DNA from 3 places in the Vibrio sp. NH-UV-68 genome. Region 3 is predicted to be linked to each of the others. Evidence: predicted binding sites of a transcription regulator. Region 3 holds the regulator's gene; each other region holds the start of a gene.

Region 1 (10,784 bases), 890 kb from region 3:
CTGGGAGTCATTTAAACAAGATTTCCGAAAATGAGTGTTTAGCAAAGATCGCAGAGTCGATTAACCTTGCCCATCAAGCGGTTCCTGAAGTGATTGCTGTAATAGAGAATACGGCAGGACAGGGAACCAACTTAGGCTGGCGCTTTGAACACCTCGCTGAGATCATTGACCAGGTCGAAGACAAGTCTAGAGTTGGGGTCTGCATCGATACTTGCCACACTTTTGCCGCAGGGTATGACTTAAGCAGCGCGACGGCTTGTGAGGCTACTTTTGCCGAATTTGAGCGTGTGGTAGGCATGCGCTATTTAAGAGCGATGCACATTAATGATTCAAAAATAGCCTTGGGTGGCAAAGTCGATAGGCATCACTCGCTCGGTCAAGGTGAGATTGGTTGGGACTGTTTTGAATATATTGCTAAAGATCGTCGTTTTGATTCTATCCCTCTGATTTTAGAAACAATTGATCCTGAAATTTGGCCGCAAGAGATCAACAAGCTGCGCCAGTTTCACCTTCAGACGCTGGCGTAATAGCCGTGAAGCGCAAAAGTGGCATCATTTTTTCATGGTAGTGATTGAATCGCACAACATTGAGGATGCCATTATGCCTTTTTCACACTCATACTTCACTGCACGCCCTACGCGTTTACCAACACCAAACCGTCATGTTACAGGGCAGGGGCACTACCGCACGCCACAAAAACACTAACCTCTTTGTTCCTTCTATTTATTCTGCGACAATCACAGCGAATGAACAGTAGAAGGAATAGAGCATGACTTCATCACTAAGCTGGCACGACGTTATTGGTGCTGAAAAACAGCAGGACTACTTCCAGAACACGCTCGCGTTTGTTGAAGCAGAGCGCGCTGCAGGCAAGGTTATTTACCCACCAAGTCAGGATGTGTTTAACGCGTTTAAGGCCACTGAGTTTCATGACGTTAAAGTAGTTATCATCGGTCAAGATCCGTATCACGGACCGAACCAAGCGCATGGTTTGTGTTTTTCGGTGTTACCCGGTGTAAAAACACCGCCATCATTACTCAATATGTATAAAGAGCTTGCACAAGATATTGCTGGCTTTGACATTCCTCAGCATGGTTACTTACAAAGCTGGGCAGAGCAAGGTGTGTTATTGCTCAATACCGTATTGACGGTTGAGCAGGGTAAAGCTCATTCTCACGCTAAGTCGGGGTGGGAGACTTTTACAGATAAAGTGATTGAAGCAATTAATCACCATCAGTCGGGGGTGGTGTTTTTATTATGGGGAGCACACGCGCAGAAAAAGGGGCGCTTTATCGATCGCTCCCGACATCATGTTCTTGCGGGGCCTCATCCATCACCACTGTCTGCACATCGCGGTTTTTTTGGATGTCGTCACTTCTCTCAAACCAATCAAATTTTGATTCAGCAAGGTAAACCGCCGATTGAGTGGCGCCTGCCGTTAACGCTATAAAGGTTTTATTTGTATTAACTTGTGCGTTTTTCGAACAGTGTCAAAGCGGTAGTGGTTGTTCTCTTATACACTTACAAAAATGAAGTGTAAGGAGAAGCGCTATGATGATAGAAAGGATCCGACGCGAACATGGCTATATGGTCCGCCTACTAGCCCTACTGAGACATAAGCTCAATATGCTCAAAAGTGAGCGCCAAGTTAATTATGGTATTCTGCGTGAGTTAGTTGACTATCTCACCAATCACGCAGAAAAAGTTCATCATCCTAAAGAAGATATCCTGTACCGCTATTATATAGAGCACTACGGTCATCATCATGAGATTGATAACCTCGAGCTTGAACACACGACCTTGTCTGAGAAAAGCCATGCGTTTTTGGATGTGGTTGATATGGTGCTGCAAGACGCGGTCATCCCTCAGGATATGTTTATTGAACAGCTAGAGTCATTTTTAGACGCGCAGAAAAAGCACCTAGAAACCGAAGAAAAGCACATCTTCCCGTACTTAATTGATAAGTTTACCGTTAAGGATTGGCAAGCAGTCGAGGAGCGTTGGAGTGTGTGCGAGGACGATCCCGTGTTCGGTTCTACCATTGCCGAGCAGTATCAACAGCTCGCAGAACGTGTCCATCAAACCGAGCGCGAGTGCACTTAGCGATGCGTTATTGTTCGATAAAAAAGAGGCGAAAACGCCTCTTTCTTCTAAAACTCGACCTTGTTTAAATCGTTGTAACCAATATCCATGTCCATCAGTTCTTTTTGCAGACGCTGGCGGTCTTTGATTGCCTCTATTTCACGCCACTTTCGCTTCATCGGTTTTGAGCGACTTCCTCTTCCTTTAGGAAAATCCAGTTCAAAAATTTCATCAAAGTTTAAGCCTTCCATAAGCGACCTCTTTTCTATGTCTATCCCTCTTAATGAGGAATTTTTAAATACCATATAAACAAGAAAGTTAACCTTGATTGATTTCTCATTTGTTACGTTTCAATGAAGTTTTTACTGAGACTGTGCGAGGGATTCACAAAAAACTGACAGAATTCTGGTGGATTTCTGTTCGTTTAGCCTTAAGTAAACGATTAAATTGGCTGTGTCGAATTGTTAATGGGGCACTCGTTGGGTGAGTAACTGGGCTAGTGTGCAACTGAGTGTTTATTGTGATAATCGTTTATGCGCTAATACAGAGCACATTCATTTTACCGTACGACGTTAGCCCTTGGTGGCTAAGGTTTCGTGATCGAATGTAAGAGACTAGGGTGTTATGTTTCGTTTATTGTGAAATGTTGTGAAATTATTATCGGCTCATTTATTTGTTGTTAGTTGCTTGTGTTGTTTTGTGTTAATTGGTGGTGATTATATAGTGAAATATAACAATTGAATGAGTCTGTGTGCATATTGATTTTTCTCGCTCTTCGCTGCATTATCCGCCCGTCGAAAAACGTTGATACGTAAAATGGAAGCATGAGGCGAGTTTTACAGATCTAAACTGCATACACCATTACACCAACATGATATGAACGATTGACACTTGTTGGGCAGTTAGATGGATGGCTAGGAAGCAAAGGTCAGCGATAACTCACTATGAGGATGTTATGACAGATTTAATTAACTTAATGAATGACCTACTTTGGGGGTCGATTCTTGTTTATCTACTCGTCGGTGTTGGAGTTTACTTCACGGTCCGTCTAGGTTTTATCCAATTCCGTCACTTCGGCCATATGTTTTCAGTATTGAAGAACAGTCGTAAAGCAGACAAAGCTGGTATCTCATCTTTCCAAGCACTTTGTACTAGTCTAGCTGCTCGTGTTGGTACTGGTAACATGGCTGGTGTTGCTGTAGCGCTCACCGCTGGTGGACCAGGCGCTATTTTCTGGATGTGGCTAATTGCAATGCTCGGTATGGCAACATCGTTTGCCGAGAGCACATTAGCACAACTCTATAAAACCAAAGATGACGATGGCAACTACCGTGGTGGCCCTGCTTACTACATGGAAAAAGGCCTAGGTATGCGCTGGATGGGCGTACTGTTCTCAGTATTCCTTATTATTGCCTTTGGTCTAGTGTTCAATGCAGTACAAGCGAACTCGATTGCCAACGCGATGCACAATGCATTTGGTTGGGATAATACCTATGTAGGTGTTGTCGTTGTTCTACTTTCTTCTGTGGTTATTTTTGGTGGCATTAAACGCATTGCGCGAGTTGCAGAGCTAATTGTACCTATTATGGCGCTTGCCTATCTGCTGCTGGCGATGTTTATCATGGTCACTAACTTTGAGAAGTTACCTGCAGTATTAACGCTTATCTTTAAGAGTGCCTTTGGCTTGCAAGAAGCCGCAGCTGGTGGTCTGGGCTACGCGATTGCTCAAGCGATGATCAATGGTATCAAACGTGGTCTATTTTCGAATGAAGCGGGTATGGGTTCTGCACCGAATGCGGCGGCATCAGCAACGCCTTACCCGCCACACCCTGCTTCTCAAGGTTACGTACAGATGCTCGGTGTCTTCATGGACACTATGGTTATCTGTTCTTCAACGGTGGCCATTATCTTGATGTCGGGTGAGTATGTACCGCACGGTGAAATCACTGGTATCGAATTGACTCAAGCGGCGTTAAGTTCGCAAGTCGGTGATTGGGGCGGCATCTTCGTTGCCGTGGCGATTTTCTTCTTCGCCTTCACATCGATTATTGCCAACTATTCGTACGCAGAAACCAACCTGATCTTCTTAGAGCACAATCATAAAGCAGGCCTGGGTATCTTCCGTATCATCGTACTAGGCATGGTAATGTTTGGTGCCATGGCATCACTGCCAGTTGTTTGGGCCTTGGCCGATGTTTCCATGGGCCTGATGGCGATTGTCAACTTAGTGGCGATTTTGCTGCTATCAGGTATCGTGATTAAACTGGCAAAAGATTACAACCGTCAGTTGGATGAAGGTAAATTGCCAACCTTTGATTCGAATGACTTCCCTGAGTTGAAGTCTCAACTCGAAGAAGGTATTTGGGATCAGAGCAAAAAAGACTAATATAACCGTCATACTTGAAGTTGTAGCGTTGTCGCCTGCGTCAATTCACCCTAATCACATAGTGATACTATGCTCATAGGGCTGAATGGACTTGCCGCCTAGCTACAACTCCAATTATTTAGGTTATCAGATTTGCCTATCAAAACGATTTAAAAAGCCATGCAGACATTGCATGGCTTTTTTTGTAACCTATAGCTCAACGTACAATAGATAGAGTAAAGTCATGTTAGTTGTCGTTTCACCAGCGAAAACCTTAGATTATGAATCACCACTCGCAACGCAGAAGTATACCCAGCCTGAGTTGCTTGACTATTCAAAACAATTAATTGAAGTTTGCCGTCAGTTAACGCCTGCTGACGTTGCCAGTTTGATGAAAGTCAGTGATAAGATTGCTGATCTCAATGTTGGTCGTTTCCAGGAGTGGAGTGATACATTTACACCAGACAATGCACGTCAAGCTATCTTGGCGTTTAAAGGTGACGTTTATACTGGCCTTGACGCCGAGTCTTTGTCGGAAGACGATTTCGCTTATGCTCAGGATCACCTGCGGATGCTATCTGGTCTCTATGGGCTACTTAGGCCACTTGATCTTATGCAGCCATACCGCCTAGAGATGGGAACCAAACTCGCCAACGACAAAGGCAGTAACCTCTACCAGTTTTGGGGCAATGTGATCACCGATAAGCTTAATCAGGCGATTGCCAAGCAAGGTGACAATGTACTGATTAACTTAGCGTCGAATGAGTATTTTAAAGCGGTCAAGCCGAAAGCGCTTGATGCGCAAGTGATTACCCCGGTATTTAAAGATTGCAAGAAAGGGCAATATAAAGTGATCAGCTTCTACGCCAAGAAAGCACGCGGCATGATGGCACGCTATATTATTGACAACAGAATCTCTAGTGTCGCGGACTTAACTCAGTTTGATACGGCGGGGTATTACTTTGCCGAGCAGGAATCAACACCGACTGAATTGGTGTTTAAGCGCGAAGAGCAGTCATAACAAGGGGGCGATAATGATCAACTGGCTTAAACGCTTAATCGCACGATACGACGCTTGGTGTCTATCAATGGGATTGACGCCGGAGAATAAGCGTAGTTGTGTGCCTTATCGCCGTGACCCAGCTCATCATGACTCTGATAATTCTGAGGCGTAGCCCTAGTGCGCCTTTTTGATACCCACTGTCATTTTGATTTTGCCCCTTTTGCTGATGATATTGCGGCTCATCTCGCACAGGCCCATAGCGTTGGTGTCGAGAGGATTATGCTGCCCTCTATCGGGGCAGAAAATTGGCAGTCAGTGCGCGATTTAGCCAGTCGCCATTGCTCTATTTACTATGCGCTTGGTTTCCACCCCTATTTTTTAACCCCCGATTCCTCGATTAAACAGCTTGAAAAGCAGCTTTCGGAGCGTGATAACAAATGCGTTGCGGTAGGCGAGTGTGGCCTAGACGCTATGATTAACATCGACCCGCAGTGGCAAGAACAACTGTTTATTGCTCAAGTTCGCTTAGCTCAGCAGAGCCAATTGCCTTTGGTTATTCACTGTCGAAAAAGTCAGCCACGATTGTTGCAATTGTTAAAGCAACTTCGCTTCGAACAAGGGGGCGTGGTACACGGTTTTTCTGGTAGCTACCAACAAGCAATGCAGTGGGTTGAACGTGGTTTTTTCATTGGCGTCGGCGGCGTGATTACCTATCCACGTGCGCAGAAAACTCGACACGCGATCGCTTCGCTTCCCTTGCAGCATATCGTTTTAGAGACGGATTCTCCCGACATGCCATTGAATGGTCATCAAGGCAAGCCGAATCATCCCAAAATGATAGCTCAAATATTGACCTGTCTCTCGGAGTTAAAGGAAATGCCTAAGCAAACGGTTGCTGAAAACGTTTGGAAAAATAGCAACCTGGCGTTCGGTATTTGTGAATAATTCCTAAAGAAATTGTTCATTTGATGAATGCAAATACACCTAAATGTGACTTAATTCACGTAACTGAGTGAATGCATGATGAATCTTATCAGAAACTGTGAGGGCGGCATTACTTTATCAATGGACGGATGAGTATAATTGCGGCTTCTTTTGAGCACCATTTTGTCACACGCCAATAAATAACCTATAAGGAAGTCATAAACTATGAGCCTGTTTATGAGCCTAGTCGGCATGGCAGTATTGCTAGGACTTGCATTACTACTGTCTGATAACCGCAAAGCTATCAATCTAAGAACTGTGGGTGGCGCTTTTGCTATCCAATTTATCATCGGTGGTTTCGTTCTTTACGTACCATGGGGTCGCGACCTACTGGCTGGTTTCTCAGCTGGTGTACAGAACGTTATCGATTACGGTAAAGACGGTACTGGTTTCCTATTCGGCAACCTTGTTAACTTCTCAGTTGACGGTATCGGTTTCATCTTTGCATTCCAAGTACTCCCAACACTAATCTTCTTCTCTGCACTTATCTCTGTACTTTACTACATTGGTGTTATGCAATGGGTTATCAAGATTCTTGGTGGTGGTCTACAAAAAGCACTAGGTACTTCACGTGCCGAGTCTATGTCTGCAGCAGCTAACATTTTTGTTGGTCAAACTGAAGCGCCGCTAGTGGTTCGTCCGTTTGTACCTAAAATGACTCAATCTGAGCTATTTGCAGTAATGTGTGGTGGTTTAGCGTCTGTTGCTGGTGGTGTACTAGCAGGTTACGCGTCTATGGGTGTTCCTCTAGAATACCTTGTAGCAGCATCATTCATGGCAGCACCTGGTGGTCTTTTATTCGCTAAAATCATCAAGCCTGAAACTGACACTCCAGATGAAAATCTAGGTAATGACATTGACGGTGGTGACGACAAGCCAGCTAACGTTATCGACGCAGCTGCAGGCGGTGCATCAGTTGGTCTACAACTTGCGCTTAACGTTGGTGCAATGCTATTGGCATTCATCGGCCTAATCGCATTGGTTAACGGTATTCTAGGTGGCGTTGGCGGTTGGTTCGGTATGCCTGAGCTAACACTAGAAATCCTACTAGGTTACCTATTCTCGCCTCTAGCATTCCTAATCGGTGTGCCATGGGAAGAAGCAACAGTTGCTGGTTCATTCATCGGTCAAAAACTGGTTGTGAACGAATTCGTTGCTTACCTGAACTTCGTCCCTTATGTTGGTGAGAACGCTCAAGTAGTTGCAGCGACAGGTGCTGTGATGACTGAGAAGACTCAAGCAATCATTGCCTTCGCTCTATGTGGTTTCGCAAACCTTTCTTCTATCGCGATTCTACTAGGTGGTCTAGGTGGCCTAGCGCCAAACCGTCGTCACGACATCGCTCGTATGGGTGTTAAAGCGGTTTGTGCTGGTACGCTATCTAACCTGATGGCAGCGACAATCGCTGGCTTCTTCCTATCTTTCTAATTAAGTAAGAAAGATTATATAGACGCCACTTTAAAAGCCCCGTAGCCACACACTGTGTGCTACGGGGCTTTTTTGTTTTCCGCGTATTGTGATGACTGCGCTAACTGAGATTTCTCATTCTAGCCACTTAGCGAGCTAAGCTCCCAGAGATTAGAATCCTAGGAGCTTTGCTCCCACACTCACAATTTTGACAATCTGAGAACATGACTTGTCTGTGATTAAGTTAAGTTTTCAACTATTGTCTGTTCTCGGTTCAGACAAGAAAATACATCATGTTTGCGAGAGGCTAGCCCGCGCAAACGTTGAACAGACACTTTTTTGAGATACAAACCGTTTGCGCTCTATGAGCGACTACAGTTCCGCGATAAATATCTATAATGTAGTTAACTATAGATAGTAGGGTAAAACTCATGAATGAAGTTATCCTCGCAACCTTAGCGGGTTTTGTTGTTGGAGTCCTGTTTTCTGCGCTTAAGTTACCCATACCAGCGCCGCCTGTTTTGTCAGGCATTATGGGCATTGTTGGGGTTTACTTAGGTGGTCTAACTTATCAATGGATCATTGAGAAGTTTTTTAGCTAGAGATAATCGATACAAGGAGTATGATTATCGATAGTGGCAACATAAGTTGCTAGGGCAGAGCCCATATACGTTAGACACCGCAATCGCAGATTGTTGTGCCATAGACCAAACTGGTACTGTGCGGTGACAGGGATAGCAATTGGCATATTTTCGCTGTATATGCCGAGTCTTCAAGGAACCAAGTCCGTTCATAAATGACTGCAGTTCTAAAAATGTATTTAGAACCGTCACTTTTTTGAATATTGATCGGAGATAGAAATGAGCGATTTAAAAGCAGCAGCACTACGTGCACTAAAACTTATGGACCTAACTACGCTGAATGATGATGACACTGATGCGAAAGTTATATCACTTTGTCATGACGCTAAATCAGCAGTAGGAAACACAGCTGCAATCTGTATATACCCTCGCTTTATTCCGATTGCGAAGAAAACACTTCGTGAGCAAGGCACACCTGATATTCGTATTGCGACGGTAACTAACTTCCCACACGGTAATGACGATATTGATATCGCAGTGGCTGAAACCAAAGCAGCAGTGGCGTACGGTGCAGATGAAGTCGACGTGGTATTCCCATACCGTGCGCTGATGGCAGGTAACGAGGAAGTGGGTTTCGAGCTTGTTAAGCAATGTAAAGCGGCTTGCGGAGACATTTTGCTTAAAGTGATCATCGAAACCGGTGAGCTCAAAGAAGAAGCGCTGATCAAAAAGGCTTCTGAAATCTGTATCAAAGCGGGTGCCGACTTCATCAAAACCTCCACAGGTAAAGTGCCAGTAAACGCAACTCCAGAATACGCTCGCATGATGCTAGAAGTGATTCGTGACATGGGCGTTGCCGAAAGTGTGGGTTTCAAACCTGCTGGTGGCGTTCGTACGGCTGAAGATGCACAAGCGTATTTGGCAATGGCAGATGAGATCCTAGGAGATAACTGGGTGGATGCTCGTCATTACCGTTTTGGTGCGTCAAGCCTACTAACTAACCTACTTAATACATTAGAAGTGACAGACGAGACTGCTGATCCAGCAGCCTACTAATTTTCTCGTCTATTTGGCGGCGCAGCGTTGTTGTCTACGTAAGTTCATCCTAATCACATAGAGCCTCTAAGCTCATAGGAATGAACTTACTTGACGCCTAGCTGCAACGCCAAATATGTAGAGAATTGATGAAAATAAAGTCTGTTTGGTGGAGCGGCATTTTGCTGTTCCACATAACCTCTTTACCTTACAACCATCGCTATTCACAGCGTGGGAGGATCTAATGTACTTACCTCAAGAAATCATTCGTAAAAAACGTGACGGCGAAGTGCTAACCGCGGAAGAAATTAACTTCTTTATTCAAGGCGTGGCAAATAATAGCGTCTCTGAAGGTCAGATTGCAGCGTTTGCTATGGCGATTTTTTTTAATGAAATGACCATGCCTGAACGTATTGCTTTAACGTGTGCAATGCGTGATTCAGGCATGGTGATTGATTGGAGCCACAAGAACTTCGGTGGTCCAATCGTTGATAAACACTCAACTGGTGGTGTCGGCGACGTAACCTCACTGATGCTTGGCCCTATGGTGGCCGCATGTGGTGGTTTTGTACCCATGATTTCGGGTCGTGGTCTTGGTCACACTGGCGGTACACTTGATAAACTTGAGTCTATTCCAGGCTACAACATTACCCCAACTAACGAAGTGTTTGGTGATGTGACTAAAGACGCCGGTGTGGCTATCATCGGTCAAACGGGCGATCTTGCACCGGCAGATAAGCGTGTTTACGCAACACGTGATATTACCGCGACAGTAGACAACATCTCACTGATTACTGCGTCAATTCTGTCGAAGAAACTGGCGGCCGGTCTTGAGTCGTTGGTGATGGATGTCAAAGTAGGTTCTGGCGCATTTATGCCAACGTACGAGGCGTCTGAAGAACTCGCTAAGTCAATTGTAGCCGTGGCTAATGGTGCGGGAACTAAGACCACTGCAATCTTGACGGATATGAACCAAGTGCTGGCATCTTCTGCTGGCAATGCGGTTGAAGTGCGTGAAGCGGTGCGATTCCTTACTGGTGAATACCGTAACCCACGTTTGCTTGAAGTGACCATGGCGTCATGTGCTGAGATGTTAGTGCTTGGCAAGCTGGCTGATAACACCGAAGACGCGCGTGCAAAATTGATGCAAGTGCTGGACAACGGCAAAGCAGCTGAGTGTTTCGGTAAAATGGTCGCAGGCTTAGGTGGTCCGGCAGATTTCGTTGAGAACTACGATAACTACCTTGATAAAGCAGACATCATCAAACCTGTTTATGCGGATGAGTCGGGCGTCGTTTCGGCGATGGATACGCGCGCTATTGGTATG
Region 2 (10,784 bases), on a different replicon from region 3:
AATCACGTGTGTCACATTGGTGATATCCAAACCACGTGATGCAATGTCAGTTGTGACCAGAATTTTGAACACAGCTCGCTCAAACTGACTCATAATGGTGTTACGTTGAGTCTGCGTTAGGCTGCCGCTTAGCGCGACCGCTTTAAGCTTTTTCTCGTTCAACTTGTCAGTCAAGCGTTCTGTATCAGCGCGTGTCGCAGTAAAGATCATCACTTGTTTGTACTGTGCTTCACTCAAAATACGATCAAGAATGGCTTCTTTGTGGTCTAAGTGATCACACAAATAGAATTTTTGCGCGATGTCTTTGTGCTCGTCACTGCCCACACCAATAGCGATTTGTTTTGGTGCGTTAAGCATCTCAATAGCAATATCATTAACTTGGGTATGATCTAACGTCGCTGAGAACATCAAGGTTTGACGACGACGATGCTTAGCTGCGTTGTGAATGCGACGTAGTTCAGGGGCAAAACCCAAATCCAACATACGGTCTGCTTCATCCAGTACTAGCGTCTCTAGTCCATCAAGGTGCAAAGAGCGATGCTCTAGGTGATCAGCTAAACGCCCTGGGGTGGCCACAATAAACTTAGGGTAACGACGCAAAGCTTTCACTTGGTCGTTGAAGTTCTCTCCGCCAACAATCAACGTCGCATCGTATGATAGACCCGCCAACATTGTGCGCAATTCGCCGTAAACCTGTTTTGCCAGTTCACGCGTCGGTGCCAAAATTAGGCCACGAGGATCTTTTGCTGAAAACGCTTTGTTTTTTAAAGATTTATGTAGCATAGGCAAAACAAATGCCAGCGTCTTACCTGAACCTGTTTTTGATGAAGCCAACAGATCTTTACCCGCGATCGCAACCGGAATGGCGCGTTGCTGTATCTCTGTCGCCTTGTTAAAATCCAAATGTTTTAAGTTCTTCAGTAAGCGATTGTCTAAACCTAACTCTTTAAACTGCAAAGTATTCTCCAATTGAACTAAGTGTTGATGGCACAACGTCAAATGGGTGCCGAATAAACACGAAAATATTAATAACAGGCCATGATAACTGTATTCAGCGAAAGAGGATAGAGATCACATAAAATAATCTTGTCATGCAAAATAAGGTTAGATGCAGTCAATAGAATGGCTTGCACAGATTGCTGCTACCAGTGAGACATCGATCACCTAATTCGATAATTGCTTAAATTCTTGGGTTTTTTTGACTTTGGCATGCTTTAGGATGCCTATAATTAGAGCTACACTGAAAACGCCACTATAAGAGCAAGAAGTTATAGGGCGTCATATTGATACTTTACAAGCAAGGAGTTCTCTTATGAACAAAATGTTGATCGCAGCTGCAGCATCATCTGTTCTTCTACTAGCAGGTTGTGCCTCTGGTCCTGATGAAGCAACAACAGCAAAAATGGATGAGCTAAGCAATCAAGTCAGCCAACTAAGCCAAGACGTTCAAGCTCTACAATCAGAAGTACGTAAATCGAACGATTCAGCAATGGCAGCTCAAGAAGAAGCAGCACGTGCTAACGAGCGTATCGACAACATTGCTCAGTCTTACACTAAGTAATACGTCTTCCTAAAAAAGAGGGTCAGCATGCTGACCCTCTTTTGATTTAATATGTACGTGTTGGCGCAACAATTTCAACCGGGACACCGTTTTGTGCCAAGATGACCGCACGTGCTTTAACGTCAGAATAATCAAACTCTTCTAACCACCAACTCAGCTCTATCGGCACTTCCAGATCGTGTTTTACGCCATCGCTGCGCGTTAGGGGTTCATGCGCTTCTACAAACACACTTCTATCGGGCTCCAAAGCAACTTTAATTGGTTGATTTATCACCCGCACCTTTTCACCTAATTCTACCTTTTCAAATAACCATTCGATGTCTTTTGGATCCATACGAATGCAACCAGAACTGACACGCAGACCGATTCCAAAATCTTTATTGGTGCCATGAATAAGATAATCACCAATACCATAAGCGAGACGAAGTGCATACTCCCCTAGAGGGTTGTCAGGCCCCGCTGGGACCACTGCTGGAAGCTCGATCCCTCTCGCACGGTACTCTTTTCGAATAGAGGCTGGTGGCGTCCATGTCGGATTGGGGCGTTTCTGACTAATGCGAGTTTCCATTTCTGGCGTATCGCGACCAATTCGGCCAATCCCAACCGGAAATATATGAACTTTATTGATTTCAGGTTGAAAGTAGTAGAGGCGCAGTTCAGCCAAGTTAATCACCACCCCTTGACGTTCGACATTGGGTAATATTATCTGAGTTGGAATGGTCAGTACGTAGTCAACTTGTGGCAAAAAAGGATCGACGCCTTTGTTTGCCGCCATAAGCGACAAAAATCCCACATCATACTGCTTGGCAATATTAGCCAGTGTGTCACCCTCTGCCACTTGATGAAACTGAGTACGCCCAACAATACTGCTGCCTTCAAGCGGGAGGTCGTAAGTGGCAGCAAACACAGATGTACTCAAGCAACAACACCAAGCGATAAATTTACGCACCATCGTTCGTTTCCTTGGCTTCTTTGTAGAGGCTTAAGGTTATCTCTCTTTCGCTCTTGTGATCAACGATTGGTGCAGGATATGACAAAGCTTTGGCATTGGGCGACTTCCAAGGAGAGTGAATCCACTTGTCAGGCAAATTGGCTAACTCAGGAACCCAAGTGCGAACAAAGTGCCCCTCAGGGTCAAAGCGTTCGCCCTGTGTGGTTGGGTTGAAAATGCGAAAGTATGGCTGACCATCGCAGCCCGTTGATGCACACCATTGCCACCCACCGTTGTTTGCAGCGTAGTCACCATCCACCAGCTTGGACATAAAGTATTGCTCACCAATGCGCCAATCAACATGCAAATCTTTGACAAGAAAGCTGGCCACAATCATCCTAAGACGATTATGCATCCAACCGGTTTTGTTTAGTTGACGCATCGCCGCATCGACAATTGGGTAGCCCGTATTGCCGGTTTTCCATGCCTCGATAAACGCCGGGTTATCACGCCACAATAGGTTATCCCCCCACGGCGTAAAACTGTGCCCTTTACTTAATTTAGGTTCAAAGTAGATCAAATGTTGGTAGAACTCTCGCCACACCAACTCGCTTTGCCACACCTCTCGTCCGCCCGTCAAAGGGAGCTCACGCTGGTAGGTTAAACGTGCCATACATTGACGTACTGATAAGGCGCCAATAGCAAGGTAAGGCGACAGCAAACTGGTAGCGTTTAGTGCCGGAAAATCCCTCTGCTGATCATAACCATCCGCTCCATCGCTATCGAAAGCACGCAATTGGTCAATGATTGATTGTGTATCAACCGCGTAAGCTTCACTGCTTTCACGAGGATAATCAAAACAGGACTCAAGACACCATGGCGTTACCTTTTGATCATGCCACACTGCGCGCTGAGCAATGGGGGCAACTTTAGTGACTCGCCATGGTTGTTGATACATTTTGGCTAAATAAGCACGTTTGAACGGGGTAAACACTTTGAAGTATTGTCCTTGCTTATTCATCACACTGCCCGGTGGCAATAGGCACTTGTCATCTAGTGCGTTACTTTCAAGATCAGCTGCGTCAAGCAATTCAACAAGTCGTTTATCACGTGCAACTTCATTGATTTCATACTCTTTATTGAAATAAACCCTCGAAGCTGAATGGGTTTGTGCGAGATCAGCAACCATTTGTGCCGCTTCATTGTACGTCGGGGCTTGCGCGTAAATCAGCGGTATATTGTTATGCTCAAGATCTTTTTGCAGTTCGAATAAGCGACGATAGATGAGGTCCGCTTGGATCGGAGCAAGATGATGCTCAGCCCACGTTTGCGGCGTAGCAATATAAACCGCCACCACAGATTCACCGCTAATTGAGGCGTGATAAAGCGCGCTGTTATCTTCTACTCGTAAATCTCGACGTAACCAGACAATATTCATTTTACCCTCTAGTGTTCAATCAAATCTGACAGCAAAACTTCACCATCAAAGCTGTGTTTGATTCTTTCTATTGTTGCGGTCTGAGTTGGGCCTAACGGACGCGAGCTATAAAGAGCCAATACCTGATAAGCGCCTAAACCGCTATGCTCAACTAACCCAGATAAATCATCGACACCATCAATGATCACCACATGCATGCCTAATTGTGAAAGTTTCAATGCCCATAGTCTCGAGCCAAAGTCATTGATAGAATCTGAGCTAATAAACAAGCAACGTCCACTACGAGCCGCTTTGTTCTCGGCATCAATGATGGCGCTCAAGCGCGCAGACAAAATCGCATCCATTAATCCTTTTTGCAGTGAGCGCAAACCAAAACGGACTAAAGATAATGCTTTCACTGAAGGCTGAATAAATTGGCTATCGACCACGTCGAGCGGATACTCTTTTAGCACCGTACTGACGATAGCGTCGGCTTTACTCTTGTTCAAATCAGCCAGAGCCTGAAGAAATTTCGCCACCTCTTCTAACTGCTCTACGCCAACCAACTCGACGCCATCAAGCGAGACATTAGACTCAAGCACCGCTTTGACCTTGCCAATCGGCACCCCTTTGTTGAGCCAACCTTGGATCTCACCGATCAAAGCGACATCTTGGTCTGTGTACAGACGATGCCCTTTTTCAGTTCGCTGAGGTTGAACTAGACTGTAACGTCTTTGCCAAGCTCTGAGCGTCACTGGTTTAACGCCTGTTATTTCAGAGACTTCACGAATTGCGTATAGCTTTTTCTCACAATCCATATCTTAAACGTAACTCCTGAGGGTGTGGTTGCAAGAAGGCCTGCTCAGCCAAATATTCATCCGGATGAGCCGATAAGTAGTGTTTCAACAGCGTCAATGGCGCAAGTAAAGGTAGTAGGCCGACGCGATAATCATCAATGACCTGACGTAACTCTTGCTTTTGATTCTTGTCTAAGTTGCGCTTAAAGTAACCTTGGATATGCATCAGCACATTGGTATTGTTTTTGCGACTGGCGCGGTGTGACATCGCGTTCATCAGTCCTTCTCGATACAGGCGATAAAACTCGTCGAGTTCATACACTTTGATGTTGGCGACAAGCTTACCTAACTCTTTATAAGAGGCAGGATGGTGCGCCATTAAAGTGAGTTTGTATCGCGAATGGAACGCAACGATCTTTCCTCTCGTAGGCTCATCTCCCATCGAGTTGTAGAAGTCATGAAGTGAGAAAATCCGCGTAATAAAGTTCTCTTTTAACACGGGGTCATTAAGACGACCATCTTCCTCAACTGGTAACCAAGGCATGCCTTTCATCAATTCATTGGTATAAAGGCCAACCCCGATGCTCTCGGCGTTGTTCTTGTTGTACACCTTGACTCGTTCCATGCCGCAAGTAGGAGACTTTGCACAAACGATGTAGCCGCAAAGTTGCTGTTGTTCGAGCTCAGCAACTTTACTTTTCGAATAATCCAGCACCTTATCAGTGTGGTCCTGAGTGGGATCTTTTGTCTCAACCAGCGCAATGCGTTCTTGGTCGGAAACCAGTCGAATGGTAGGTCGAGGCACAGGCATGCCAGAGCCGACCTCTGGGCACACGGGGACAAAATCAAAGTATGGCGCAAGTTCCTTAGTCACAAACTTACTTATTTTGTGGCCTGAGTCGAAACGCACACGCTCACCTAACACACAAGAACTGATGCCTATTTTAATCGTTTGATCCATGAGTGGCTCCTTTACATTACTGTGCTATACAATTTTTATTCTTGTATAAGTTTTAGCACAGTTTTAATGAGGTGTACAAAAAAAATATTTGTATAACTTTGAATAACAGTTACGAAATAAAATCCGTTTTCGTTCACTTGGTTAAGCAAACGTTTTTCCGAATCGATTGCTCAATCACTTTCAACACATTTAGTTATCAATGGTAAAAAAGGGGCATAGACAGGCACTTTATGTGAGCTATATCTCATGGCTTATTACTTCATAAGGCTAGTATTGCCTCAACAGATTATTCAAAATCAACATAATTAGTAATCAGAAGCTTGAGTTACTAATAAACTTGGAGTATTGACTATGGCAACCCCTCACATTAACGCAAAACCAGGTGATTTCGCTGAAACCGTGCTAATGCCTGGTGACCCACTACGAGCTAAGTACATCGCAGAAACGTTTTTAGAAGATGTTGAGCAAGTGTGTGATGTTCGCAATATGTTTGGCTATACAGGTACTTACAAAGGCAAGAAAGTGTCTGTAATGGGCCATGGTATGGGTATCCCATCGTGCTGTATCTATGTTCACGAATTGATCGCTGAATACGGTGTAAAAAATGTTATTCGTGTTGGTAGCTGTGGCGCAGTACGTGATGACGTTAAACTTATGGATGTTGTCATCGGTATGGGTGCTTCTACCGATTCGAAAGTAAACCGTATTCGTTTCAACAACCATGACTTCGCAGCGATTGCTGACTACGGTCTATTAGAAGAAGCGGTTAACCAAGCACGTGCGCAACAAGTGCCAATCAAAGTCGGTAACGTGTTCTCTGCTGACCTTTTCTACACTCCTGAAGCTGATATCTTCGAGAAGATGGAAAAATTAGGCATCTTAGGCGTTGATATGGAAGCGGCTGGTATCTACGGTGTCGCGGCTGATCTTGGTGCAAAAGCTCTGACAATTCTTACCGTGTCAGACCACATCATCCGTGGCGAAAAACTCAGTGCTGAAGAGCGTCAGAAGTCATTCAACGACATGATGAAAGTCGCACTAGAAACAGCCATCAACATCTAATCAAAGTTAGCTGCCAACTATCTATTGGCAGCAATATTAATCCCGAGGGGGAGATAGTGACGACTGGCAAACTGCCACAGGACGCAGACGGGTTACAACTCAATTTTTGTAAAACATTGGCGTGTGACAATTTTGGTTTGAGTGATGCACATCGTTATGTTGTGCAGCACGCTAACCCCAAGCGACCTGCGATGGTTTGTCGGGAGTGTGGTGCTTTCCCCCCCTTACTTAACAACCAAGAGGTGCTTAACGAACTGCATCGGTTAAGACATCTCCACAGTGATGGCCTTCCCGCATGTCGTAACGACGACTGTGACAACTTTGGCCTCTCAGTTCATACCCACAAAAACCTTTACCACGCTTTTGGTTACAGTGGCGATCGCCAACGCTATCGCTGTAAATTGTGCCAATCAACCTTTGTTGATAAGTGGTCCGGTGCCAACAAAAAACTCCATTTTCAAGAAAACCTCCTTGGTTTGCTCTTTATGAGCTATTCGGTGCGCGAAATCTGCCGCAAATTAGAGATCAATCCAAAGACGTTCTACGATCACCTCGATCATATCGCTAGTCGATGTCGAAGAAAGCTCGCTATGTTTGATGCACGTTGGGTAAATCATGCAGCCAATTATGAGCTGGCATCACACTATATTACTCTCCAACCCAAGAGCAACAATGGCGTATTATGGATCGCTACCGGAGAAGCTCACAGTGGTTACATTCTTTGCCAGCATGTCAATTACTCGGCCAATGAAGAGCCTGTAGGCGAGGTTGACCATGACCCATACCACTATCCGGCAAGGTTTGTCTCTCGTGATCACTCATCTGAAGCCAACATGACGACACCTGAGCCCTCGCCGATACTGCGTGAACGTATTGATCAAAAATATCAAACCATCCTAGCGCGCGGTAATGTCGAAGACCCAATGGGTAATCTGACGGTATTTAATTACCCATCAAAGGGCGCACTGATCCGACCGCCCTACACCTCGTACGCGCATTTTTTACATGTGCTTGATTTGTGCCAAGAGGACCGACAAGTTTCTATATACCTACCGCAAGACCCGGTTCTACGTTCGGCTGCGCTGAGTGTCTGTTTGCAACGAATCCAACGTCAAAATGTCGACCTTCTGTATGTTGAAGAAGATCAATCATGGCATCAAGATTACCCTATTGATAAAATTGACATTGTCCATATGGGCTGGTGGCGTGACCGCTGGGCAATTGCAAACAATGGCTCGACCTCAAAGGGAATCTGTTACCTAGCTGGCTGTAACAACCAACCTAAACAATGGCTTAGAACTGCATCAATTCGTCAAACGGCTTTCTTCCAACACCGCTTTGAAACGCTTTTTGAAAGTTTTATCAACGAGCCTAGACGTAAGTTACGACCCGGTGGTTTGCTTCCTATGCTTGATATATTCAGAGCTTGGCACAATTTGTGCTACCAAAATAAGGAAGGGAAGACAGCGGCGCAGATGTTAGAACTCACACCATCACCTTTGACACTGAGTGAGCTGCTTGCCTAACTAAGGTAGTGTGACGAGCGCCGTTAAACCGTGCCTGTTTTATTACTTTTAGTAGAGTTCACTCTCTAGCTATTCATATAATGCTACAAAGGGTGTGTAAGTAGAATACTCAGCAGTATAGGATTGATTCATTGGATAAAAGCCAACGGCTGTTAGAAGTCGAGATAGAGCAACTCAAAGGCAGAATAGAGACTGACCCTGAAAAAGTCTGGGCAGTTGCAGAGCAATGTGCATCGCGTTCTGCACAAATTCTCTATCCCGAGGGCGAAATCCAATGTTTGGTGATTATGTCGCGCTGCGCGTGGTGCTCAATGGAGTACCGCAAAGGCCTAAAGTACATCAAAGAAGCGTACAGCAAACTGAATGTCCTCGATACTGACGACTTGCTTCCAGAAATTTTACACATCCACGCGCTGCATTATTGGGGCCAAGCTAAATACTATTCAGCTCAGCAATACTGGATTAACGCGTTAGAACAATCCGCCCTGATTGATGAAACTGAAATCCAACTCGAAGCATTAATCGGTCTAGGTAACGTTTGGCGCATTACCAATGAATACCACCTTGCCAAAACCACTCATGAACTTGCCGTAAAGGTTGCCAACAACGCACGCATTGGTTGGTTAGAGGGTAAAGCGCGAATTCTTTTGGCTTGGGATTACTACCTCCTCAATAATTATGTTGAGATGCTCTCAGTGCTTGATGGGGCCGCAGAAGCACTCAAAGATCACTACGATAAGACGTGGCAAGCGGAGGTGTGGGATTTTCGCGGTCTTGCTCTACTTGGACTCGAACGTATTGAAGATGCCGAAGAAGCCACCAACAAAGCACATGATCTTGCGATACGACACGACTTAATATGGATGAAGGCGCACTCCTTTATCAGTCGAGCGCGCGTTGAACTATTGCGTAAACAACCTCAAAAAGCAGCAGGACTGTTGATTAAAGCCGAGCAATCTGCAGTGACTTTTGATAACGGTGAATTGCTGTCACAAATCTGCTTTCAACAATCACTTGTCGCCGAAGAGTCTGGCGATTACCGATTAGCGCTCGAAGCATTCCGAAAATATCGTCGACATTCGACTAATATGTTGCGTGAGCAAACCGCCCGAGTCAGTAGCGACAAAGCACGCGCATCTAAAAGACAACTCGAACAGCGTGCGCGCAAACTCATTAACCGAATCCGTGGACAACATGAGTTCGATCCTGAAAAGCAGCTGAGCCAAATGGTGTCAGAAACCTATTGGTGGGAACAATTGGTTCTGTTTAAGACCGAGCTCAAACGTTCAAATCATGCAGTCATCATGTTGCAACATTCAGACTCAAATTATCTCGATATTTGTACCGAACTCGCACACTCTCTGTGTAACAAACAAGATCTACTCTCGCGTTTAAGCAGTGAAAGACTGGGAATTTTACTTGCTGATAAAGGCGACGAGGCAGTTGGCGTTTTCGATGTGCTGACAAAAATGATAGAAATCTACCCTTGGCATCGAAAAGGGTTAAATAACGAACTCCCTAAAGTGGTCTATCACGACATTCTTTCTTTCCCATTCACCTTAGATCAACTAGAAGAAAACCAGAGACAGGAAGAACACGATGGAAGTACTGTTAAATAAGATTACCGACTCTGGATTAGATGCGACATCAGTCAGCGGTGAAGAAGCGCTGATTTTTTGGAATCATGCTCGACAACATGTTGCCACAACAGCACAAGAAAAAGCGCAATGTTTAATCATTAGCGCTGAATTTCGCTCTGAGCTAAAACAACTGCAAACCAGTATTGATGAACTGCGGGAAGCACTTGATTACTTAACGCTGCCCGAAGACGCAGAGTTAGTTTTAGAAGTCCGTCATGGTTTAGCAGAACGAATGGTTGAAAATGGTGACTTCCATGGAGCGCTCAATCAGTACATCAGCGCATCAACCATTGCGGTCGACAACGGCTTTATTGATGCTTATGTATTAGCAGTTTTAGGCATGGGTAACTTATGTGACGCTTATGGCGATCATAACCGCGCTCTGCGTTACTACCAAAAGGTCGACAGTATCGATCACGCCATTACCAGCCGTTCATTACGCCTACGTTATAAACTCTACATGCTCGCATGCTATATCGAACTCAACCGTACGACTGCAGCGACTGAGTTAATCAAAGAGTGTGAAGAGCTCAGTATTCTGGTCAGCGATAAAGTTCTGTCCGGTCAAGTATTGCTGTATCAGGCAAAGCTCTATCGACAAAACCAGCAGATTGATTTGGCGATGCAATGCTTAAGCAACGTTCAGTACGCCGCAGGCAATATTCATTCTACCTGGCTCTCAAACATGATACGCCTTGAAATCGCCTACTGTTTGAGCGAACAAAACAAGCCACATATCGCCAACTGGTTACTCGAGTCGACCCGCAGACGAGTGCGACTTTACGCCTCACCGGTATTGAGCCTTAAACTGTGCGACTCACTTGCCGCGATCTGCACGCAAAATAAAGACTATCGAGCGGCCCTTAATTACGAAAAACACGCTTATCGT
Region 3 (10,784 bases):
GCCCATACTGACTAATGCCTGACGACCTAAGTCGAGCGCGCCTAAGAAGGTTTCTCTTGAGTAATTATCTACCCCATGACTTAACAGCTGATACGCTTCTACGCGACTGCGTGCACGAGCGAGCAATTTAAGTTGCGGAAAGTGGGTTTGACACAGTTCGATGATTTTCATGATTTCATCTGGTGAGTCGGTACAAATCACCATGGCTTCGGCTTTATCAGCACCCGCCGCACGCAGCAAGTCTAATTGAGTCGCATCACCATAAAAAACCTTGTAGCCGTATTTACGTAACAGCTTAATCTGGCTGGCATCACTCTCTAATACTGTGACCTTGATTTTGTTGGCGTACATTAAACGGCCAATGATCTGACCGAAGCGACCGAAACCGGCAATAATCACGCGTGGCTGCTTGTTGATAACATCACTTTTCAGTTGTGTTTCTGTCTCAATGTTCAGCCGTCTTGCATACCATTTACTTTGCGCCATTAACAGCAGTGGCGTCGTCACCATCGACAAGCTGACCACAACCAATAAAAATGCCGTTTGTTGCTCATCAAGCAGACCTTCGCTGCTTGCGGCGGTAAAGATCACAAAGGCAAATTCCCCGCCTTGACTCAAAATCGCCGCCATTTTGCTACGAGCTTTGTCTCGACTACCGGCGAGCCTTGCCAACACATAAAGAATAAAGCCTTTCACTGCAACCAAAGCAAAGACCGCTGACAGTACCGCGACTGGCTGCAACGCCAGCAACCCTAAGTTGACCGCCATACCAACAGCAATAAAAAACAGCCCAAGCAATAACCCTTTGAACGGTTCAATCGCAATTTCAAGCTCGTGTCGATATTCACTTTCCGCCAGCAGCACACCCGCTAGGAAGGTCCCTAAAGCCATTGATAAACCGATGCGCTCCATCACCAGAGCAATACCAATCACCAATAACAGCGCCGCCACGGTAAACAACTCACGTACACCGCTCAGCACCACATAGCGAAACAGCGGGCGCAGTAAAAAGTGACCACCGAACAGTAAACCGACAACCCCAGCTAGCATCCACAATGCATCTAACCAATCGCCCGCGGTATTCCCCGCCAGTACGGGCAATACCGCCAACATTGGGATCACCGCGATGTCTTGGAACAGCAACACCGCAAAGCCTGACTGACCCGTTTCACTGCCGGCCAAACCTTGTTCATCAATCACACGTAAAGCAATCGCCGTTGACGAGAGCGCCAACCCCATACCAATCACTAAGCTGGTTTGCCACGATGTCCCGACGGCATAAGCAATGCTCGCGAGGACTAACGTGGTGATCACCACTTGGGCGCCACCTAAACCTAAAATAGGCCCCTTCATTTGCAGCAGTTTTTTCGGGTTAAGCTCCAAACCAATCAAGAACAGCAGCAGCACCACGCCAAACTCAGCAAAATGGAGAATCGCCTCCACATCGCGAATTAAACCCAGCCCCCACGGGCCAATTGCGATGCCAGCTAATAAATAACCGAGCACCGAGCCCAAACCGAGACGCTGAGCTATCGGTACAGCAACGACTGCTGCAGTAAGAAAAATAACACTACTTTGGAGAAAATTACTTTCCACTACCATGAGCTTCTCCTTGTGCCGATTCAAATACCGCCAATGGGTCAAGCAACCAGTGCCGATAAGCCTCCGCGTGTTGATAACGTTCCACTTCATCAACATTGCGCGCCCAATAGAGCACCAGAGGTTCAATCCAATGCATCTGACATAGCGCTGCAGTCAATTCGAAAGGTTGCAGAATTTCGGCCAAGGGATAGCGGTTATAACCACTGCGGCCAAACGCCTCTTGTTTGCCACCGGTAGTAATGACACTACGCCAATATTTGCCTTTTAGTGCTTCCCCTTTACCAAAGGCGAACCCTTTGCCAAGCACTCTGTCGAGCCACTCTTTCAACAGCGCGGGGCAGGAATACATATAGAGAGGGTGATGAAAAACTATCACGTCATGGCCATCAAGCAACTTTTGCTCAGCGACAACATCGATAAAAAAATCGGGGTAATGCGCATAGAGGTCATGCACAGTAACATGCTCAAGAGACTCTATTTTCTTGATCATCATCTGGTTAGCAACCGACGCCTGTGGCTCAGGGTGAGCGTAAAGCACTAGCACTTTCGGTTTATTTGCGGCTGTCGTCTCCATTCCTTCGACTGCAATCCTTATCTTACTTATATGACTAAGATGATTTTCATCGTTATCAGATTGTTATACGTGGTTCACCAGAATAACGCAATAATCGACATAGTGAGCCAACTGCCCTACTATTCGACCCATCACGAGCAAAGATATAGCAAACATTATGATAACCTTCTCTGGCATCCAACTGCTGCGTGGCGGAAAACCTCTGCTTGAACAGGCCTCAGCAACTATTCAACCGGGCGATAAAGTTGGCCTGGTCGGGAAAAACGGCTGTGGTAAGTCGACCTTATTCGCCCTAATTAAAGATCAACTCTCCATTGATGCTGGCCATTTTTCTAAGCCCGCTCATTGGGAACTGGCTTGGGTCGCGCAAGAAACCCCGGCAATAGAGCGTAGCGCGATTGAATACGTCATAGATGGTGATCGTGAGTACCGTGGCCTCGAAGCGGATCTTGCCAAGGCAGAACAGCAAGACAACGGCACTTTAGTCGCAGAAATTCATGGCAAAATAGAAACCATTGGCGGCTATAGCATTCGTGCCCGTGCAGCAGAACTGCTTGATGGTTTAGGTTTCAGTCAACAGCAAATGAGCTGGAGCTTAACTCAGTTCTCTGGGGGGTGGCGTATGCGTCTCAACCTAGCTCAGGCTCTACTGTGTCGCTCCGACTTATTGCTGCTCGACGAACCTACCAACCACTTGGATTTAGACGCGGTAATGTGGCTTGAACGTTGGCTACAGAACTACCCGGGCACGCTTATCTTGATCTCGCATGACCGTGATTTCCTTGACCCGGTCGTCAACCGTATCATCCATGTTGAAAACCAGCTCCTCAATGAGTACACCGGCAACTACTCGTCTTTTGAAGATCAACGCGCCCAGAAACTGATGCTACAACAAGCAACGTTTCAGAAGCAGCAAAAGCAAATGGCGCACATGCAAAGCTACATTGACCGCTTTCGCTACAAAGCATCCAAAGCACGCCAGGCGCAAAGCCGCATTAAAGCGCTCGAACGGATGGAAAAAGTGCTACCTGCACAATTTGATAATCCGTTTAGCTTTGAGTTTCGCAAGCCCGATGCGTTGCCAAACCCGATCATTATGATGGATGAAGTCAGCGCTGGTTACGATGACACCCTGATCTTAGAAAAGATCCGCCTTAATTTGGTACCCGGCAGTCGCATTGGTCTACTTGGTCGCAATGGCGCTGGTAAATCAACCTTAATCAAAATGCTCTCACGCGATCTCAAACCACAAGGTGGCGATCTCACTTATTCGCAAGGGGTTAAGATTGGTTACTTTGCTCAGCATCAACTTGAGACACTGCATCCAGAAGAGACGCCGTTGCAACATATGATGCAAATCGCCCCCGATAAGAATGAGCTGGAATTACGCAACTATCTAGGCAGTTTTGGGTTCCAAGGTGAAAAAGCACTTGAGAAAGTCGCCCCATTCTCGGGCGGCGAAAAAGCGCGCTTGGTTCTGGCACTGATCGTGTGGCAAAAACCGAATCTATTGCTGCTCGATGAGCCAACCAACCACCTTGATCTCGACATGCGTCAAGCGCTGACTTTCGCTCTGCAAACCTTTGAAGGGGCAATGGTTATCGTCTCGCACGATCGCTATTTACTGCGAGCCACTACCGACGACCTCTACCTAGTCCATGACCGTCAAGTCGCGCCCTTTGATGGTGACCTTAACGACTACTATAAATGGCTAACTGAGCAGCAAAAGCAAGAGCGTCGCGACGCCCAAGCCGATCTACCTGAAAAAGACTCAACCAATAGCGCGGCGGCGAAAAAAGAGCAAAAACGCCGTGAAGCTGAGTTTCGTAAACAAACGGCACCAATTCGCAAGAACCTGACAAAACTGGAAGCGAAAATGGATAAGTTAGGGGCAACATTGGCCGAGGCTGAAACTCAGCTCTCTGACAACTCACTTTATCAAGCCGAAAATAAAGCTAAACTTAATCAAGTACTCGCGAGTCAAGCCAACAGTAAAAGCGCGCTTGAAGAAGTCGAGATGGAATGGATGGCAATCCAAGAGCAACTAGAACAGATGGAACTGGAGTTCGATAATCAATGAGTTCAGAGCACGTTAAAATTTCTCTAACACTAGAAAGGCTATGGCAATTCAGCTTGCAATACTACAGTGTGCGAGAAGTAAAATCAGCGTGCTTAACTTTACAAAATCAGTACAAAGGTAACGTCAATCTGCTGCTCCTTCTAAAATGGCTTGATGAGCAGCAGGTGAGTTTTTCAGAGCACGATTGGCACCATCTTGAAGAGTGTCTTGGGCGCAGTGAAGCGTTATTGCTCAACTATCGTGAACTGAGGCGAAAGCTTAAATTTCACCTCCCTGATACTCTCTACCGCGAATCACTTCAATTTGAGTTGCAACTCGAAAAGCAGCAGCAATCTGATCTGGTCGATTGCGTTAACAGTATCACACTGCAGGTTAATCACAGTGAACCGTTAGCCCTGCGCTACTGTCGTCAACTTGGCGGAGAACCGCTCTATTCAGTGTTCGCTCAACCTGTCGATAAACGAGCTAACCCCTAGAGAAACCACATGACTCAATTTGTTGCGGCTAAAGGATTAGCCAACCCGCACCTGCAAACACTCGCCCCGCGCTTTATTCGTAAAAAGGCGTTGTTTGAGCCCGTGTGGCAAACCTTAGATACTCCAGATGGGGACTTTCTTGATATCGCTTGGAGCGAACCGATGGCCTCACAAGCGTCCCAACACAAACCTCTGTTTGTGTTGTTTCACGGTTTGGAAGGATGTTTCTACAGTCCGTACGCTAACGGCTTAATGAACGCCTTTGCCCAGCAGGGTTGGCGTGCGGTCATGATGCACTTTCGCGGCTGCGGTGGTAAACCCAATAAGCTTGCACGCGCCTACCACTCGGGCGAGATAGAAGACGCGCGTTTCTTCCTCGAATACCTTGATGAGCTTTTCCCGCACCAGACTAAAATAGCCGTGGGCATCTCTTTAGGCGGCAATATGTTGGCCAACTATCTGGCTCAATATCGAGATGAACCACTGCTTGATGCGGCAACCATCGTCTCAGCGCCATTAGATTTATCCTCTTGTTCAAAGCGCATCGAGCAAGGCTTTTCTAAGCTGTACAAAAACTACTTACTCGCTTCGCTGAAAAAGAGCGCGCTACAAAAACATCATCTGTTAAAAGGCGAGCTTGGCCTTAGTTACCAACATATCAAGCGAGTCACTAAACTGTATGAGTTTGATGATCTGATCACCGCACCACTGCACGGGTTTAAAGATGCCCAAGACTACTACCAGCAGTGTTCAGGTATTCATCGCCTCAAACAGATTCAGCTGCCAACCCAGATTATTCATGCCAAAGACGATCCGTTTATGACCGAGGCGGTCATTCCTAAATACGTGCTGCCAGAAAACATCGACTATCGGCTTTTTGACCAAGGCGGACATGTCGGATTTGTCAGCGGCAGCGCACTCAAACCGCGCTTTTGGCTTGAAGAGGCTCTGCCCGCCTACTATCAAAGTTTGGCAGTTTCAGCATAATCGCGCCTTATTCCATTTCCGAGCATAAAGTAACGAGGTATTTATGATCGTTCCATGGCAACAAATCGATCCACAAACGCTAGACAATCTTATCCGTGAGTTCATCTTGCGTGAAGGCACAGATTACGGCGATGTGGAAATTTCTCTGCAAGACAAAATCGACCAAATCAAAACCCAGCTTGAATCCGGCGAGGCCGTTGTGGTTTTTTCAGAGCTGCATGAAACGGTTGATATTCAACTCAGACGCCAACTTTAGCTTTTAAAGCACATCATACCGTGACGCTAAGTTAAAGCATGGTATAGTGGTAAGCGTATACAGGATGGTTATTTACAGACAAGGTTTGTCATGTCAGCAAAACACCCAATTATTGCCGTAACTGGTTCCTCCGGAGCTGGAACGACAACAACATCAGAAGCGTTCCGTAAAATGTTCAACATGATGAGCATTAAACCCGCTTGGATTGAAGGGGATAGCTTCCACCGTTTTACCCGTCCAGAGATGGACGTCGAAATACGCAAAGCACGTGAACAAGGTCGCCACATCAGCTACTTTGGCCCACAAGCGAATGATTTTGGTGCCATCGCCGAGTTCTTTCGTAAGTATGGCCAAGAAGGGATAGGCCAGATGCGTCGTTACCTGCATACCTTCGATGAAGCAGTGCCTTATAATCAAATGCCCGGCACCTTCACCCCTTGGCAAGATCTTCCGGAAAATTCAGACGTTCTCTTTTATGAAGGTTTGCACGGTGGCGTGGTCGATGGTGAAGTCAACGTCGCGCAACATGTCGATTTCCTAATTGGAATGGTGCCGATCGTCAACTTAGAGTGGATTCAAAAGTTTGTTCGTGATACTCGCGATCGCGGCCACTCACGAGAAGCGGTGATGGATTCGATTGTTCGTTCAATGGACGACTATCTGAACTACATTACTCCGCAGTTTTCGCGCACCCACATTAACTTTCAACGTGTCCCTACGGTCGACACCTCCAACCCGCTCAACGCTAAAGGCATTCCAAGTTTAGATGAGAGTTTTGTCGTCATTCGATTACGTGGTATCAAGAATGTCGACTTCCCTTATTTACTCGCCATGATTGATGGCTCATTTATGTCACGCCATAACACACTGGTTGTGCCAGGCGGTAAAATGAGTTTCGCCATGGAGCTAATTGTCAGGCCGATCCTGCAACAATTAATTGAAACTGGAAAAATTGGCTAGAGCTCACAGCTAAAACACGATTACTTTTCATACCGTGATCATGTGCACATTTTTGTATAGTAAAACCTTATCCGGACCCGATTAAAATCAAGAAATCGTTTTCGAAAAAGGATACTATTTGTTACCGAAACACAAGTTGGCTTGCAGCATTTATAAAGTGCTCTTATCCTAGCAAGTCTTAATCTAAGGCTTAGCTACAACATGGAAAGCAGCAAGCATACCCTGCAGAGGAAGTGAGATATTATGGTTCTAGGTAAACCTCAAACCGATCCAACATTAGAATGGTTTCTTTCACATTGTCATATTCATAAGTACCCATCAAAAAGCACGCTGATCCATGCGGGCGAAAAAGCAGAAACTTTGTACTACATCGTAAAAGGTTCTGTGGCGGTACTTATCAAGGATGAAGAAGGTAAAGAAATGATTCTTTCTTACCTCAACCAAGGCGACTTTATTGGCGAACTTGGCTTGTTCGAAGAAGATCAAGAACGTACCGCATGGGTTCGAGCAAAATCTCCTTGTGAAGTCGCGGAGATTTCATTCAAGAAATTCCGTCAGCTAATTCAAGTTAACCCAGACATCTTAATGCGTCTGTCAGCGCAAATGGCAAGTCGTCTACAAGTGACAAGCCAAAAAGTCGGTGACCTTGCGTTCCTAGACGTTACTGGCCGTATCGCGCAAACGCTACTTAACCTTGCAAAACAACCTGATGCGATGACTCACCCAGACGGTATGCAAATCAAGATCACTCGTCAGGAAATCGGCCAAATTGTTGGCTGTTCTCGTGAGACTGTAGGTCGTATCTTGAAGATGCTTGAAGAGCAAAACTTAATTTCTGCCCACGGCAAAACTATTGTTGTGTACGGCACACGTTAATCTCAATTAACGTTTAGAAATGTTAAAAGCCATCAATGTTTCCATTGATGGCTTTTTATTTTTTTGGACTCATGTCATTCCAGAAGTAACGGACAAGCTCTACGGAATCTGGGCTTTGAGTGTGTGGTGATTAGATTCTGAATCACGCTCGTGCCTCGCTGTTTAGAATGACACTGGCTATCACGACTTATTGATAGCAGAATGACTAGCCATTCGTACTCTCGAAAATCTTATCAGCTGATGCCGCAACAAACCCCGGGTAAAGTTCACCATTGCTCATCGGATAGCGCTTAGCAAACTCATAGAAACCGCCCGGTATCACTTGAGCGCCATCGGCAAAGTCGACCGACACTTTGTCAGCCATGGTCGACGATTGCTCAAGAAGTACTTCTGGAGAGCCTTTCACTTCACCGCCAAATTCATTAATAGTGAAGCCCGATTGACGCAAATGGTCATTGACCGCCGTCACTTCATCAAATGCCTTCAACTGATTAACGCTGACAGTAAAATGATTGGCACCATATCCATGCGCGGCCAGCCATGAGGCATACTCACTCTCAGTCGCAAGCGTTTGATAATCGGCAAAACTTAAATCCCATAAACGCCCACCATACAAGAACTCATGACCTTTTAGCTTACTGTGATCCAATTGCTCAACCAGCTTAGCCACGATCGTTTGCAGCGACTCAGAACACTCTTCTACTTTCAACTCACTGATAAAGACCTTAGGCTGTTTTGGGTCAGGATGTTCAAAGTGTTTAGCCACCAGCTTTTTACTTTCAAACAGGTAGTCACCACACGGCGTATAACCGATATCCAAAAATGGCTGCGCTAGCGTTGCAATGCCCAAAGGCGCAACATTAAACGTTCGCAGCGCAATATGATCGTTGATCAATGCTTCGTCTTCTTGCAGCAATTGATGCACTTTTTCAGCAGATGGACACAAGCGTTGAATATAGTCATTCCATAACGATTGGAATAAAACATCTGGCGTCATAACGCCTCCTTGTTGGGGTTGTTTACGTTGTGAGTATCAATAAAAAAAGGCTATCGGACCGACATGTCCAGCGAGTCAATCCGATAGCCTTGAGCCTGTGACGTTGTAGGCCCCGATATCGGGGCAACAAGGGAATCCCTTATTATTAATATTATTATGGAGTTACAGTTCAACACCTGGGCTCAACGTCGCGGGAAGCACGGTCGCCTCCCCTTCCATTGAAGCCATAGGGTAAGCGCAGTAATCCGCGGCGTAAAAAGCACTAGGGCGCAAATTACCTGACGCACCCGGACCGCCAAATGGCGCGTCACCGCTTGCTCCCGTAAGTTGACGATTACGGTTAACAATCCCAGCACGAATATGATCGACAAAATAATCCCACTCGCTATCTTGGGTTGAGACTAAGCCTGCAGACAGACCAAAACGGGTATCGTTGGCAAGCTCGACCGCTTGTTCAAGCGTCTGATAACGAACCAGTTGCAGAAGTGGACCAAAGTACTCTTCATCTGGCAGTTGCTCAATCGCCGTCGCGTCAATGATGCCAGGAGAAACAAACGCCGCTTCGCCCGCTTTCGCTTCCACTAAGCTTACGCCACCAAGCTGTTGTAAATTCGCTTGGGCATTGAGAATAAAGTCTGCGGCCGCTTTAGAAATTTGTGGACCCATAAAAGGGGCAGGTTCAGCGAATGGCTGATCAACACGAATTTTCTGCGTAGCTTCGACCAACTTGCTAACTAGGATATCGCCTTTTTCACCAACCGGAACATACAGTCGACGAGCACAGGTACAGCGTTGACCAGCACTGATGAAAGCTGACTGGATAATGGTGTAAACCGTCGCATCAACCTCACCATAATGTTCAGAGATTACCATCGGGTTATTGCCGCCCATCTCTAGTGCCAACATCTTATCCGGTTGACCAGCAAATTGGCGATGCAAGATATGCCCCGTATTAGCACTGCCGGTAAACAGCACGCCATCGATACCTTTGGCGTCAGCAAGCGCAATACCGGTCTCTTTGGCGCCTTGAACTAGGTTGATAACCCCTTTAGGCAGGCCGGCTTGCTCCCAAAGCTTCATGGCAAACTCACCGGTTAACGGCGTTTGCTCAGAAGGTTTAAATACCACGGTATTACCCGCAAGCAGCGCTGGGACAATGTGACCATTAGGTAAGTGGCCTGGAAAGTTATACGGACCAAATACCGCCATCACCCCCAGCGGACGGTGGCGCAGTACAATTTGATTGCCCGCCGCTTCACGCTGTGACTCACCAGTACGCTCGTGGTAAGCACGGATCGAAATCGCAATTTTTCCGGCCATTGCTGCCGCTTCAGTGCGCGTTTCCCAAATCGGTTTACCCGTTTCTTTGGCAATGATTTCAGCGATATGTTCGCTGTTGTTTTTTACTTGTTGTGCAAAGGCCAGTACCACGGCTTCACGTTCTGCGAAGCTGAGTTTTTTCCAACTCAAAAACGCTGTACGCGCAGCACTGACTGCGGCATCAACTTGAGCCGGAGTGGCGCTGTCGCCTTGCCAAACCACCTCATTGTTGTATGGGCTTAGTGAATCGATTGGCTCGCCTTGTCCTGCGACCCATTCTCCTGCAATCCAATGTGTCATTACTCTATCCTTTGTTTACTGAGGCAACATACGCACGAAATCACCATCACTGACGTGCAGCGCTTGAGCTACCGCTGGTGAGATAATCACAGAGCCAGACTCTTTGTCATACGCGGCTTTGGCTGCGGTGGCGCGGAAGTTTTCAAATGAAGTGTTTGAGATCAGGCAGTCTTGCGAGCTACTGTGCTCAGCCACGGTGACTTTAGCGCGGATCGAGTGACGCACCGACTCGATATGACGCACATCACACTCAACCGTTGGGCCGCCATCGAAGATGTCGACGTAGTTACGACAGGTGAAGCCTTCTTTTTCTAACAGTCTCAGTGCCGGTTTGGTGTTGTCATGTACTTGACCAA

Evidence for each region. The regulator CRP, encoded in region 3, controls carbon source genes, mostly activating them, when cyclic AMP is high. The targets are predictions, from matches to a motif close to TGTGANNNNNNTCACA.
Region 1: a site for CRP is predicted at 6,440-6,455, ahead of ViNHUV68_RS11420 (NupC/NupG family nucleoside CNT transporter). Genes of this name have one in related genera too.
Region 2: a site for CRP is predicted at 5,899-5,914, ahead of deoD (purine-nucleoside phosphorylase). Genes of this name have one in related genera too.

Annotation. Positions count from the first base shown of each region.
Region 1 covers NZ_CP134975.1:2,492,735-2,503,518, reverse strand. Annotated here, with positions in the region: gene nfo (deoxyribonuclease IV) at 1-527, shown strand, start outside; gene ung (uracil-DNA glycosylase) at 770-1,450, shown strand; gene ViNHUV68_RS11450 (hemerythrin domain-containing protein) at 1,552-2,103, shown strand; gene ViNHUV68_RS11445 (DUF3545 family protein) at 2,151-2,333, opposite strand; gene ViNHUV68_RS11440 (amino acid carrier protein) at 3,038-4,468, shown strand; gene yaaA (peroxide stress protein YaaA) at 4,692-5,468, shown strand; gene ViNHUV68_RS11430 (DUF5363 family protein) at 5,482-5,622, shown strand; gene ViNHUV68_RS11425 (TatD family hydrolase) at 5,628-6,395, shown strand; gene ViNHUV68_RS11420 (NupC/NupG family nucleoside CNT transporter) at 6,600-7,862, shown strand; gene ViNHUV68_RS11415 (XapX domain-containing protein) at 8,273-8,443, shown strand; gene deoC (deoxyribose-phosphate aldolase) at 8,702-9,478, shown strand; gene deoA (thymidine phosphorylase) at 9,702-10,784, shown strand, end outside.
Region 2 covers NZ_CP134976.1:546,011-556,794, reverse strand. Annotated here, with positions in the region: gene ViNHUV68_RS16895 (DEAD/DEAH box helicase) at 1-969, opposite strand, end outside; gene ViNHUV68_RS16890 (Lpp/OprI family alanine-zipper lipoprotein) at 1,313-1,561, shown strand; gene ViNHUV68_RS16885 (L,D-transpeptidase family protein) at 1,608-2,513, opposite strand; gene phrB (deoxyribodipyrimidine photo-lyase) at 2,503-3,930, opposite strand; gene ViNHUV68_RS16875 (MerR family transcriptional regulator) at 3,939-4,727, opposite strand; gene ViNHUV68_RS16870 (DUF1722 domain-containing protein) at 4,717-5,667, opposite strand; gene deoD (purine-nucleoside phosphorylase) at 6,019-6,729, shown strand; gene ViNHUV68_RS16860 (lactate dehydrogenase) at 6,786-8,255, shown strand; gene ViNHUV68_RS16855 (hypothetical protein) at 8,387-9,874, shown strand; gene ViNHUV68_RS16850 (GGDEF domain-containing protein) at 9,855-10,784, shown strand, end outside.
Region 3 covers NZ_CP134975.1:241,393-252,176, reverse strand. Annotated here, with positions in the region: gene kefB (glutathione-regulated potassium-efflux system protein KefB) at 1-1,602, opposite strand, end outside; gene kefG (glutathione-regulated potassium-efflux system ancillary protein KefG) at 1,586-2,176, opposite strand; gene ViNHUV68_RS01120 (ABC transporter ATP-binding protein) at 2,334-4,256, shown strand; gene ViNHUV68_RS01115 (TIGR02444 family protein) at 4,253-4,732, shown strand; gene ViNHUV68_RS01110 (hydrolase) at 4,742-5,719, shown strand; gene ViNHUV68_RS01105 (YheU family protein) at 5,763-5,975, shown strand; gene ViNHUV68_RS01100 (phosphoribulokinase) at 6,066-6,935, shown strand; gene crp (cAMP-activated global transcriptional regulator CRP) at 7,179-7,811, shown strand; gene ViNHUV68_RS01090 (DUF1338 domain-containing protein) at 8,017-8,808, opposite strand; gene astD (succinylglutamate-semialdehyde dehydrogenase) at 8,971-10,428, opposite strand; gene astA (arginine N-succinyltransferase) at 10,444-10,784, opposite strand, start outside.